Regions from separate parts of the Nonomuraea sp. B12E4 genome, predicted to be linked through region 2. Evidence: riboswitches for the same ligand, from Rfam matches in the RefSeq annotation. Region 2 holds a riboswitch; each other region holds the start of a gene.
The links. Region 2 has a riboswitch for cyclic di-AMP ahead of ABGB18_RS21880 (C40 family peptidase). Riboswitches for the same ligand answer to the same signal wherever they lie in the genome.
Positions count from the first base shown of each region.

Region 1: another riboswitch for cyclic di-AMP. It lies ahead of ABGB18_RS16940 (C40 family peptidase); the one in region 2 lies ahead of ABGB18_RS21880 (C40 family peptidase).
Region 3: another riboswitch for cyclic di-AMP. It lies ahead of ABGB18_RS37820 (hypothetical protein); the one in region 2 lies ahead of ABGB18_RS21880 (C40 family peptidase).
Region 4: another riboswitch for cyclic di-AMP. It lies ahead of ABGB18_RS36565 (GH25 family lysozyme); the one in region 2 lies ahead of ABGB18_RS21880 (C40 family peptidase).

Region 1 covers NZ_JBDPME010000006.1:233,534-236,709, forward strand. Annotated here, with positions in the region: gene serA (phosphoglycerate dehydrogenase) at 1-490, shown strand, start outside; gene ABGB18_RS16940 (C40 family peptidase) at 1,049-1,651, opposite strand; cyclic di-AMP (ydaO/yuaA leader) riboswitch at 1,654-1,793, opposite strand; gene ABGB18_RS16945 (3-isopropylmalate dehydrogenase) at 1,892-2,938, shown strand; gene ABGB18_RS16950 (branched-chain amino acid aminotransferase) at 3,143-3,176, shown strand, end outside.
Region 2 covers NZ_JBDPME010000009.1:152,339-155,514, forward strand. Annotated here, with positions in the region: gene ABGB18_RS21875 (C40 family peptidase) at 1-448, shown strand, start outside; cyclic di-AMP (ydaO/yuaA leader) riboswitch at 990-1,155, shown strand; gene ABGB18_RS21880 (C40 family peptidase) at 1,229-1,729, shown strand; gene ABGB18_RS21885 (hypothetical protein) at 2,105-3,013, shown strand; gene ABGB18_RS21890 (M48 family metalloprotease) at 3,038-3,176, shown strand, end outside.
Region 3 covers NZ_JBDPME010000025.1:10,941-14,116, reverse strand. Annotated here, with positions in the region: gene ABGB18_RS37830 (DeoR/GlpR family DNA-binding transcription regulator) at 1-123, shown strand, start outside; gene galT (galactose-1-phosphate uridylyltransferase) at 120-1,199, shown strand; cyclic di-AMP (ydaO/yuaA leader) riboswitch at 1,268-1,404, shown strand; gene ABGB18_RS37820 (hypothetical protein) at 1,410-2,366, shown strand; gene ABGB18_RS37815 (hypothetical protein) at 2,384-2,512, opposite strand; gene ABGB18_RS37810 (DoxX family protein) at 2,655-3,059, shown strand; gene ABGB18_RS37805 (hypothetical protein) at 3,094-3,176, shown strand, end outside.
Region 4 covers NZ_JBDPME010000023.1:25,661-28,836, reverse strand. Annotated here, with positions in the region: partial or broken gene ABGB18_RS36570 (AbgT family transporter) at 1-61, opposite strand, end outside; gene ABGB18_RS36565 (GH25 family lysozyme) at 840-1,568, opposite strand; cyclic di-AMP (ydaO/yuaA leader) riboswitch at 1,578-1,725, opposite strand; gene hypF (carbamoyltransferase HypF) at 2,023-3,176, shown strand, end outside.

The sequences.
Region 1 (3,176 bases), on a different contig from region 2:
CGCGCTCAAGGGCGTGTTCACCGACGTGATCGAGGAGCAGGTCACCTACGTCAACGCGCCGCTGCTGGCCAAGGACCGCGGCATCGCCGTGGAGCTGGTGACCAGCTCCGAGAGCCCCGACTGGCGCAACGTCGTGACCGTGCGCGGCGTGCTCGCCGACGGACGTCAGGTCTCGGTCTCGGGCACGCTCTCCGGCCCGCGGCAGATCACGAAGATCGTCGAGGTCAACGGCTACGAGATGGAGATCGAGCCGACGGCTCACCTGTGCTTCTTCACCTACACCGACCGGCCCGGCATCGTCGGCGTGGTCGGCCGCCTGCTCGGTGAGCACAGCATCAACATCGCCTCCATGCAGGTGGCCCGGGACGTCAAGGGCGGCAAGGCGCTCATCGCGCTGACCGTCGACTCGGCGATCCCGGCCGACGTGGCCGACCAGATCGTGGCCGAGATCGGCGCCGAGAGCGGCCGCTCGGTGGACCTGGAGGACTGAGCGACCCTGCTCCACAAAGGGGGCCGCCACCCGGATCACACCGGGGGCGGCCCCCTTGTTTGTCTCACGATACGAGATGCTAGGACATCCAACGAGACGCTCGGGGTACTGTGGTGGGGATATGCGCCAGGTTCTCGTACTCATTACCTGCCGCGGCGGGGCCTGTTAGGGCAGGTCGACGACCCGCCGCGGGGTGTGGCGATGCGTCGGCCGGTAAGCCCCTTTTCGTCCGGTCCGCGACCCGGACCACGAGGTCAGGCCCGATCGGATTCGCGATCGGGATCCGAGTCCCCATTGGCACGCTCGCGAAATGAGATGAGTCACATGTACGAGATGTATGCCGCCAACCGCGCCGAAGAGCACGAGGACCAGGCCGCCGAGGCCCTGCAGATCGCGCTGGACCGTCGGGACAACGGCGGCGCGCCCCAGAACTCCAGCCGGTAGAACCGGCCGACCGCTTCATCCCCGGCAGGGCCTTGTCGTCTGCGAGGCCGTGACCGGGCGGCCCCGCGGCGGCCCCGCGGTGGTGCCGCGGTGGTGCCGCGGGGCCGCGTCCGCTCACAGGGTGGCGGTGAGCATGGCAGGCGGTGGGTCGTTGTGTTGCTTCGTGGAGAGCCGTACGCCCTTGGGGTCGGGCCGGACGGCGCCCACGAACGCCTCCCTGCGCCAGTCAGAGAGCGGCTCCTCCTTGACCACGTCACCGGTGTGCGGCGCGTTCACCATGTAACCGGGTCTGGAGACCATCCCGACGTGCCCCAGTCCGTGGAAGAAGACCAGGTCACCGGGCTTGAGATGGTTCCAGGAGATCTTCCTGGAGAACGCGTTGTACTGCTCCGCCGCGGTTCGCGGCAGCTCGATCCCGGCGTGCGCGTACGCCTTGAGCGTGAGTCCGGAGCAGTCGTACCCGCTGTCGCTGGTTCCGCCCCAGACGTAGGGGATGCCGCGCTTGCGCATGGCGAAGTTGAGGGCGATCTTCCAGGCCGGCTTGGGCTGGCTCTTCTGCTGGACGTGCTTGACCTGGGGGCCGGTCAGCGTGATCGCGCCGGAGTCGGCGGCCTGGGGGCGGACGACGTCGGGGCTGTGGGAGGTGGCGGCCTGGGCGGGAGAGGCCAGGGCGAGCCCGGCGGCGGTGGCCGCAAGGCAGGTGGTGATGCGAGGCATGGTCTGTCCTTCCACGTGGCCTACCGGGTTAGCTGACGGGCTCGGGCCTGGAAGTGGCCCTACGGCGGCTGCCGACTCGCCCCAGGGGAGATTTGGGTCCCCGGCTCCACACAGCGGTGTGCGGATTAGGCTGGACGAACTCTAACGAAACGGTCAAAGCGTTGTAAACCACCTAAAATCGGACGTCCGAGAAATGAGATGGTGTGTTCGTCAGTCGAGACGAGCCGGTAAGGTACCGCCATGGAGTCGCGTAACATCCGCTTGGCCGTCATCCCCGGGGATGGCATCGGCACCGAGGTCGTGGCCGAAGGGCTCAAGGTCCTGGAGGCCGTCGGCACGAAGTTCGAGCCCACGCACTATGACCTGGGCGCCGCGCGCTATCACCGCACCGGTGAGACGCTGCCCGACGCGGTGCTCGAGGAGTTGCGCGGCTATGACGCGATCCTGCTCGGTGCCGTGGGCGACCCCAGCGTGCCGCCGGGCGTGCTCGAGCGCGAGCTCCTGCTCCGCATCCGGTTCGAGTTCGACCACTACGTCAACCTGCGGCCGGTCAAGCTGTTCCCCGGTGTGACGACGCCGCTGGCCGGCAAGTCGCCCGAGGACATCGACATGATCGTCGTCCGCGAGGGCACCGAGGGCCTCTACGCGGGCACCGGCGGCGTCATGCGGCGCGGCACACCCCACGAGATCGCCACCCAGGAGTCGCTCAACACCGCCCACGGCGTCGAGCGCGTGGTGCGTTACGCGTTCGAGAAGGCCAGGTCGCGCCCCCGCAAGAAGCTGACCCTGGTCCACAAGACCAACGTGCTCTCCTACGCCGGCGACCTGTGGCAGCGCACGGTCAACCGGGTGGCGGCGGACTATCCCGAGGTCACCACCGACTACAGCCACATCGACGCGGCCTCGATGTTCTTCGTGAGCCAGCCCGAGCGGTTCGACGTGGTCGTCACCGACAACCTGTTCGGCGACATCATCACCGACCTCGGCGCGGCCATCGCCGGCGGCATCGGCCTGGCGGCCAGCGGCAACATCAACCCCGAGGGCGCCGCGCCCAGCATGTTCGAGCCGGTGCACGGCAGCGCGCCGGACATCGCCGGGCAGGGCAAGGCCGACCCGACCGCGACGATCCTGTCGGTCGCCATGCTCCTCGACCACCTCGGGCTGCACGCCGAGGCGGCCAGGGTCGAGCAGGCCGTCGCCGACGACCTCGTGGACCGGCTGGCCGGCGGGGCGAGCCGCACCACCAGTGAGATCGGCGACGAGATCACCGCGCGAGTATCCGGCTAGGACCGCCTAGTCCCCACGAGCGCCTGGCGGTTCCCACGAGGACCTCCAGGCGCTTTTTCGTGTGCGGACCGGCGAACCACCCCATCAGCCGCTTGTCATCCCATATAGCGAGACAATAGGAAGGTACGCACCGCCCTCGGGCAGTGCCCCACTCCCACAGACTTCGGTAGATTGCGCAGAACCGCAGAGAGAAGGACCTCCGTCATGACCGTCGCTCAGAAGCTCAGCTTCGACGTGC
Region 2 (3,176 bases):
GATCGTCCAGCAGAAGAAGCTGCTGAAGAAGCTGGGCGCCTACAACCAGGGCAACCCGAACAGCACCGGCATCCAGTACACCGGGCCGGCCTCGGGTAACGCCGCAGCGGTGCTGCGGTTCGCGTTCGCGCAGGTGGGCAAGCCGTACGTGTTCGGCGGGACGGGGCCGGGGGGTTACGACTGCTCGGGGCTCACCCAGGCGGCCTGGCGGGCGGCCGGGGTGTCGCTGCCCCGTACGACGTGGCAGCAGTGGGCGTGGGGGGCCAGCCGCAAGGTTTCCCTCAGCTCTCTCCGGCCCGGTGACCTGATCTTCAGCGAAGGGCTGGGGCACGTCAGCATCTACGCCGGGAACGGGAAGATCGTCCACGCTCCGCAGACCGGGGACGTGGTCAAGGTCGTCCCGCTCTCCGGCAACGCTCGCTCCATCGTCGGCGCCGTCCGCCCGTAACGTCCGCCTTGGTGCGGGTTTCCGGCTGAGGAGCCTGTCGGCAGGTCGTTTCGGTCGGCGGTGGGGCGCTTTTCGGGCTACTCCAGGTCCTCTTGTCGTGTCGCGTTGTGTCGCAGGCATGCCCTCTTCAACTATGTCGGATAGTAGGTCTCCGGTCTCCATTCCGAATCCGGCCGCGCCGATGGGCGTACGGCTGCGCGCGGGAGCGTTCCCACGAGTGGGGCTCGCGATAGAAGCGTGAAAGCTGTGACAAAAGCGACAATCGGCACCTGACAGGGCGCTGTGTTCAGAAGTGTGAGCAGGGTCACTTTTTGATAACGGCGCTTGGGGCTCCAGCAGGGACTTCTGCCTTTACTGGCCCCTTTATTTGATCTTTACAGCATGACTGTCGCTTTGCTGATCCTTGACCTTTCGGCGTAGCTTCTGGCGTCGTCGCGGTGCACAAGCCATGTCGCCGCGAACCGGCATCGGTCCCCTCCGATGTGAGACAGATAAAGATCCGCTGGTCGCCGTCGATATCACCATTCAGACACATAAGTCGGGCGGCGACCCGCCGAATCCGTGCAGCCAGGAGGCACGGAGCCGGGGACCCAGCGATCCCACATTCCCCAAGGGATCAGGGGTGAATCGGCGCGCATATCGCGCCGTAGGGCTACTTCCAGGCCCGAATCCGTCAGCTAACCCGGTAGGCATTCGTGGAAGACACAAGGAGAAATCCTGTCTGATTCCCTGCAAAACCCCCGTCTGTCCCGCCTTGCCCTGAGTGGTGTAGCGCTGACGATGACCGTGACGGCCGGAGGTTTGGTCCTCCATGCCCCGACGGCTCAGGCGGAGACGACAAGCGATTCGGCCCGGACCTCCACGGCCGCGGTGGCCTCAACCGCCGCGACCTCGAGCACGGCCAGGGTCGCCCGTCAGAAAGCGAAGGCCCGCAAGGCCGTCGCCGTGGCCAAAAACCAGATCGGTGACCCGTACCGTTATGGAGGCACAGGCCCTGGTTCGTTTGACTGCTCCGGTCTTGTCCAGTTCGCCTGGCGCAAGGCCGGAGTGAAACTCCCGCGCGTGGCGAGCAGCCAGTTCGTCCGCACCAGGACCAAGATCTCTTGGCGGAATCTCCAGCCGGGTGATCTGCTGTTCTTCAGCGGGCTCGGCCACGTGGGCATGTACGTCGGCAAGGGCAGAATGATCCATTCGCCGCGGACGGGCGAACGGGTGCGCATCGAAAAACTGGACGGATGGCGTAGGTCGTCGTTCGTCGGCGCGGTCCGCCCCGGCATGTAGTGCAGGCCCCCGCCCGTCGCTTGGGCGGGGGCCGCTGTTTTTCATAAACGCGATCTTGTACGGCACGTTCATAAACACGATCTTGTACGGCAAGCCGACGTCACGCCACCCGCCGTACGTGGCCGGCCATGTCCAGGGAGACGCCCGCTGACCGCCACCCATGGCCCGCCGTAACGGCGCACGGAAATACCGGGCGAGCAGTGGGCCGCCCGAGCTCCCACGTGTGGGCCCCCTCAAGCTTCCACATGTGGGCCGCCTACGGCCTTCTCGGGTACCTATCCCACGACAGCCACACAGGGAGCCACGCACCAACGCGCAGTGGACCGACCGGGAGAGGGCGCAGGCGATGGTCCGGGCCGACTACGATCGGGCAGCGTGTCCGTGCAGGTGAGGCGACCAGGCGTGGCGACCGGGCTACTGCTCCTCGCCTTCATCACCACCGCCAGCGTCCCCACCGACACCTTGACCTCCACCGGTAGCGGGACGGCGGCCACAAGTCCCGCCGGCACTTCCAGCCCCGCCCGTAGCCCGGTCCCCGGCGGGGTTTCGGTCCCCGTCGTTCCGTCCGGGTTGCGTGCCCGCTGGTCCGACGGCATGACCGTGTCCCGGGGGAAGCACTCGCTGGTCGTCGGCCACCGCGCCGCGCCCGGTTCGCTCGACGAGTTGGCGCGCAGGGCCGACGCGGCCGGGCGGCGGGTGGCGAGTGTGCTCGGCGGGCCGGTGCTTCCCCTGGTGGTCGTTCCGCGGACCGCACGTGAGGCCGCAGAGCTGGCCGGGGTGGAGCACGTCGATGGGCTGGCCGCGGTGGCGGACGGCGGCCGGGTGATCATCGTGCCCGAGTTCTTCGCCATGCTCAATTCCACGGGCAAGGATGTGGTCCTCACCCATGAGCTCACGCACGTCGTGGCGGGCACCGACGGTCTGCCCACCTGGCTCTACGAGGGGTTGGCCGACTACGTGGGCTACCGTGACGCCGGGCTTCCCGTGAAGACGGCGGCCGCCGAGCTCGCCGCCGAGGTGCGGGCCGGGCGCCTGCCTAGTGCCTTGCCCGGACCCGCGGCTTTTGCGGTGGACGGGCGGGACCCCGCACGGCTTGCGCGGGCGTACCAAGAGGCTTGGTTGGCGTGTCGGTTCCTGGCTGACCGGTTCGGTGAGGAGACTCTGGTGAGGCTCTACCGCGCGGCCCGGGCGACCGGCGTCGAGGAGGCACTCGCCTCGCTGGGGCTCTCCACGGCCACGCTGACGGCACGGTGGCGCGACTACGTGCGGGACCGGCTCGCGTGAAGAGCTCACGTTAGGGGGAGGCAGATGAGCGAACGGCGAGAAACGGACGACCCATCGCAGGAGGGCGCCCATCCCGGCGCTCCATCCCCCGCCGCCACCGACACCCCGAACACCGCCCGGCCGAGCACCGAACGGCCCGGCGACGGCGCGAGCCCCGCGGGGG
Region 3 (3,176 bases), on a different contig from region 2:
AGCACCATCGCCGAGCTGACCGAGGCCGACGTGGTCGTCAGCGACGCGGGGCTGCCCGAGCAAGCACGCACCGAGCTGGCCGAACGGGCCGGAGAACTGATCATCGCGGAGGACTCGAGTTGAAACGCACCATCGCCCACCTGGCCGACGGCCGGGAGCTGATCTATTTCGACCGGCGGGACGACGCCGACAGGAGCGCGCTCGACCGGCGTCCGCTCGAGCCCCGGCCGGTGGCCTCGGAGCTGCGGTACGACCCGCTGACCGAGGAGTGGGTCGCGGTGGCGGGGCACCGGCAGACGCGGACGTTCCAGCCGGCGGGCACGGCGGCGGAGTGCCCGTTGTGCCCGTCGTCGGACACGCGGTCGACGGAGATCCCGGCCTACGACTACGACGTGGTGGCGTTCGAGAACCGTTTTCCCTCTTTTTCCGGAAATCTTGGGACTTATCACGATGTGGGCGGCTTGAGCGAAGCGCGGCCGGGGGTGGGCAGGTGCGAGGTGGTGTGCTTCACCTCGGATCATTCCTCCTCGTTCTCCCGGCTCTCTGACGCCCAGGTGGGCCTGGTCATGGAGGCGTGGGCCGACCGCACGGCCGAGCTGTCCGGGATCGAGGGTGTGGAGCAGGTGTTCGTCTTCGAGAATCGGGGTGAGGAGATCGGCATCACGCTCGCCCACCCGCACGGCCAGATCTACGCCTACCCGTACGTCACGCCCAGGACCAAGCTGCAACTCGGCGCCGCCGCGCGGCATCGGGGGCCGGGAAACCTGTTCGCCGACGTGCTGGCCGCCGAGCGGGCCGCGGGGACGCGGGTGGTGGCCGCCAACGAGCTGTGGACGGCCTTCGTGCCCGCCGCCGCCCGGTGGCCGTTCGAGGTGCACATCTACCCGCACCGGCAGGTGCCCGACCTGGCGGCGCTGTCGGAGGCCGAGCGGGTGGCGTTCGCGCCCCTCTACACCTCGGTGCTGCGGGCGTTCGACGGTCTGTTCGGGGTGGTGATGCCGTACATCTCGGCCTGGCACCAGGCGCCCGTGCGGCAGGACAGGGAGCTGGCGTACCTGCACCTGGAGCTGTTCAGCATCAGGCGCGCGCCCGGGAAGCTGAAATATCTGGCGGGCTCGGAGTCGGCGATGGGGGCGTTCGTCAACGACGTGCTGCCGGAAGAGGCCGCACGCATGCTTCGGTCACAGGTAGATCACTAATAGATTTCTAGTTAAGGTCGCATGACTCGCGATCTACCACTAATATCCCGATATGCACCGGCCGTAACGGTCGTTGCATGCCTAATCCCGGGCGTGTTGCCCGGGAGCCGGGGACCCATGCACCAGCGGGTGAATCCACGTACGTGGCAGGCGGCTCCCACGCCCGAACCCGTCAGCTAACTCGGCAGGCTGAGGGAGAGGAATGTCCTCTTGGCGGTATCGTCCCCCGCGACGCTTGCCATTGGTCTCATCACCGCCACCGCTGTCGCCCTCGGTCCGGCGACCGCGGCGTCGGCTGACCCCAAACCCACGGAAGCCCAGCTCCGCGCCCAGCTCAAGCAGCTCAACGGCAAGGTCGACAAGCTCATCGAGAAGTACAACCTCAAGCGGGTCGAGCTGGCCAAGGCACAACAGGCCGCCAAGACGGCCAAGGAGCGCCTGGCCGCCGCCGAGCGCACGCTGGAGACGTCCCAGCAGCGCGTGGCCGAGATCGCCAGGCTGCGCTACCAGAACGGCGACCCCTCGGTGCCCGCTTTCATGCTGCCGGAGAACGGCGCGGGGGCGGCCGTGATCGAGCAGCTCACGATCGAGCAGCAGGCCGTCGTGGAGTCCGTGGCCAGGGCCCGTGACGAGCGGAAGAAGGCCGCCGACGAGGCCGGCCGCCTGGCCACCCGGATCCGCGAGGACGCAGGCGAGGTGGCCGGGCAGCGCGACGACGCCGAGGACGTCATCAAGGACATCCGCGAGAAGCTCGAGGATCTCGTGCCGTTCGGGCCCGGCCGCAACGGCGACGGTAGCTGGGCGCCCGAACTGCCGACCGGCGCCGACAACATCACCGAGCGCACGCGGCTGATGCGGGCGCAGGTGCAGAAGAACTTCGCGCTGCCGTTCGCGGTGGGCTGCTTCCGGGCCGGCGCCAGCGGTGAGCACCCGCTGGGCCGGGCCTGCGACTTCATGATGAGCACGGGCGGCACGACGCCCAGCGGCGCCAACAACGCCCTGGGCGACCGCCTCGCGGAATGGGCCCTCAAGAACAAGGGCAAGCTGGGCGTCAAGTACGTGATCTGGAAGCAGCGCATCAACCTCGGCTCCGGCTGGCGCGCGATGGAGAACCGCGGCAGCATCACCGAGAACCACTACGACCACGTGCACATCTCGATGTTCTGAGCGCGCCGGCGGCTGATTCAGGTGAGGTCGATGACCGCCTTGCCGTGCAGGCGGCGCCCGAGGAGGGTGCTCGCGCGGATGGACGACGGTGGCGGGGCGTGGGTGACCCGCCTCGCGGCCGAGTTGCGAACGGTGTTCGCCGCCATCCCCGGCTCCCTGGCCCTCAGCGGAGCATGAATCCCGGCGGGGTGCACTTATGTACACCCCCGCCGGGCACCTAGATCGATTCTCCGCGGCGGCCTGGGAGCCTAGCGTCGGTGTCACGGCATTTAGAGGAGGCTGGAGATCATGACAAACGCACCGAGCCCCACCCGGCCCCGGAGGGCCCGCACCGTCGCCTTGTGGGCCCTGCAGGTGGTCGTGGCGGGGTTCTTCGTGATGTCGGCCCTGGGCAAGTTCGCGAACGCGGAGCCGTCCGCCTCGACGTTCGAGGCGATCGGGCTCGGCGACTGGTTCCGCCATTTCGTCGGCGTGCTGGAGGTGGTGGGCGCCGTCGGGCTGGTCGTGCCCCGGCTCGCGGGCCCGGCCGGGCTGGCGCTCGGCGGGCTGATGGTGTGCGCGACGCTGACTGAGCTGTTCCTGTCCGGCGGCACCATGGTGCTGCCCCTGGTCCTGCTGGTGCTCTGCGCGGTGATCGCCTGGGGACGCAGGGAGAGCACCGCCCGGCTCCGGGCCTCCGTCGCGGGCAGGTGACGCGGCATGGGCGGACGGCGGCCATGCTGTTGGGATGCGGCTCTTCGAGGACGACCCCATGTCCCGCCCGCTCACCTACCCCGGCCGGATCCCGGCGCGCCCCGGCGTCCTGGTGGA
Region 4 (3,176 bases), on a different contig from region 2:
GGCTCATCGGCGTGAGGGCGTTGGTGCAGGAGCCGGCGATGCGGTAGAGCGCCTCACCGCTGCCACGCGTACCCCCATGATGGGGCAACTATCGGTCTCGGCCGTTCGGGTACGGCATGGCTCGGTCCAGAAGTGGTAAAACCTACGGGATAAATATCCCATAAATCGACTCAATGGGAAGTTTGGGGGTATTCGATCAGTTGGACGTGTGAGTGCCGGGAAAAACACACCCGCCCGGCACTCACACCAAGGAGGACGTCATGTCTGTCCAGCACTATCTGGCGGCTGCGATCGTCGTCACAGGTCCCTACCCGAACCCGAGGGACAGGGGCGCCTACAGCAGAAGCGCCCGCCGCCGGCGGCGCCGCCGCTGATCCGCGGGTGGACCTGACGTCACGGCGATGACCATGACACCTTGGCGGAGCGACGCCAGGACGTACGCGACCTTGACGCCGCTCCGGACATCACTGACGGCGGACCTGCTCATCACGGGCGACTACGGGCGATGGCGCAACGGTGGCGGTACCTGGTGATCGCGGGGGCGATCGGGCCCGTCACCACCATGAAAGCGGCTAGTTCGGGCGTGCATGGGAGCACGCCGCCGGCCAGTCGATACGCGGCCCCACCCCCGGACTCCACAAGGAGCCCAGGGGTGCGCGGCGGTTCAGGGGGTGTAGACCGCTCAACGTACGCCGCGCGGTCCAGCGCTCGCCGCCCAGGGTGACACCCGCTCCATGCGCGAACATGCTCGGCTTCGACGACTTCAACAAGCTCATCGGCCTGGACGAGCACGCCACCCTGGAGGAGCGCTACCAGGCGCCGGACTGAGCGGTCGGCGGTCAGGCCGTCTGGCGGCCCAGGCCGCGCAGCTGGCTGGGAGTCAGCGTCGAGACATCCTGGTCGATGGGCGACTCGGAGTACTGGTGGATGGTCCAGGACTTCCAGTCGGCGGGCGGGGTGACCGTCCCCCTCTGCTTGCCGTAGTGGGCGACCCACAGCGGGTACTCCGACAGGCCGTGGCCGTAGGTGTCGGCGAAGCGCCAACTGCTGTAGAACATCGGGGCGACGCCGGTCTTGTCCTTCACGTACGACAGCCAGGTCCTGGCCCAGTCGTTGACCTCGGAGACGGTCTTGCCGTCGGTGGTCTCCAGGTCCAGGACCAGCAGGTCGCCGCGCTTGGCGGGCTGGGCGTTCACCGTGGCCAGGAAGAAGTTCGCCTCGGCGATCGGGTTGTTGCGCGGGTGACCGTAGTGGTACGCCCCGCGGACGATGCCCTTCTTGCCCAGCTCCTGCCAGTGCCGGGCGAAGGAGGCGTCGCGGAAGTCGAGGCCCTCGGTGGCCTTGATGATGCCGAACTGGGCGGAGCTCGTGGTCCAGTTGTACAGCGGCTGGTGGTTGGAGATGTCCTGGCCGTAGGTGAGCTGCCCTGGCTGCGCCTGGGCCGCGGGCACCAGCGGCTCGTCGTTGTCGGTGACGGACGCGAGCGCGGTGCCGGCCGCGGCGGCGGTCGTGCCGGCCAGGAGAACGCCGGCGATGGCGAGGCTGAAGCGTTTGCTTGGGTTCAGCATGAGGGCGGTGACTCCTTGCTTCCACGCGCCTACCGGGTTAGCTGACGGGTTCGGGCCTGGAAGTGCCCTACGCCCGCCGGTCTGAGCCGGCGGGCGATTCACCCCCGAAGATGGGTCCCCGGCCCCGCACCGAGTGCGGATTAGGCCTGGTCAACGAACTGGCAACACTACGACGAACGCTTGTCAAAGCATCGGCCGCGCTTGCCAAAAGGTATATATCGATACTTAAAGGTGGCAAGTAGGTCAAATGCGGCTGCGGTGGGTAACGTGCGGAAACCCCGGATCCGTAGGGGTTGTGGGCTCGGTAAAGAATCCTTGGGGTGTGTCGGTAAACGCCCTGTCGGCGGCATCCGAGGGGTCTCGGGATGCCCTGGTGACTGCCAGTCATGGTGCTTGTCATGTGGTACCGGTGTGCCAGCCGGGATTTCCGCGCCTTTCGTTGCACACTGGCTCGATGGGGGTGCGGGTCAGGGTCGAAGGCGTCGTGCAGGGGGTGGGCTTCCGGCCGTTCGTGCACGGGCTCGCGACCGGGCTGGGGTTGGCGGGGCTGGTGGGCAATGACGCCCGCGGCGTCTTCGTCGAGCTGGAGGGCGGCCGGCGGGAGATCGAGGAGTTCCTGCTGCGGCTGGAACGCGACGCGCCGCCGCTGGCCGCCATCGACCGCGTGACCGTCACCTCCGGCGTACGGGCGGCGCGGCCGGAGGGCGGGTTCCTGATCGTCGAGAGCGACCCCTCGGGCCTGTCCCGCGCACTGGTGTCGCCCGACATCGCCACCTGCGCCGACTGCCTGGCCGAGCTGGCCGACCCGGCCGACCGGCGCTACCGTTACCCCTTCGTCAACTGCGTCAACTGCGGGCCTCGGCTGACGATCGTGCGCGGGCTGCCGTACGACCGGCCGCTGACCACGATGGCGGGCTTCGCGATGTGCGCCGACTGCCGGGCCGAATACCACGATCCGGCGGATCGGCGCTTCCACGCCCAGCCCATCTGCTGCCCGGCGTGCGGCCCCCGCCTCAGCCTGGTCGGCGCGCCGGGCGAGCCACCGGCAGGCGCCGCCGGGGCCCTGGCGGGCATCGCGGGGGTGCTGGCGGGCACCGCCGAGGTCCTGGCCGGTGCCGCCGAGGTGCTGCGCGCGGGCGGGGTGCTGGCGGTCAAGGGCGTCGGCGGCTACCACCTGGCGGTGCCGGCCACCGACCAGACCGCCGCCGCCACACTGCGGCGGCGCAAGCGGCGGACGGACAAGCCGTTCGCGGTCATGGTGGCAGACCTGGACGAGGCCCGGCGGCTGTGCGAGGTGGACCCGGTGGCCGCCGACCTGCTCACCGACCGGGCCCGGCCTATCGTGCTGCTGCCCCGGCGCGCGGACGCGCATGTGGCCGACGCGGTCGCGCCGGGCAACCGGCGGCTCGGGGTGATGCTGCCGTACACGGCGCTGCACCACCTGCTGCTCGCCGAGGTCGCCGCGCCGATCGTGCTGACCAGCGCCAACACCGCCGACGAGCCCATCGCGTACGACGACCGCGACGCGTTCGAACGCCTGGCCGGCATCGCGGACGCGTTCCTCACCTACGACCGCCCCATCCACCAGCCCGCCGACGACTCGGTGGT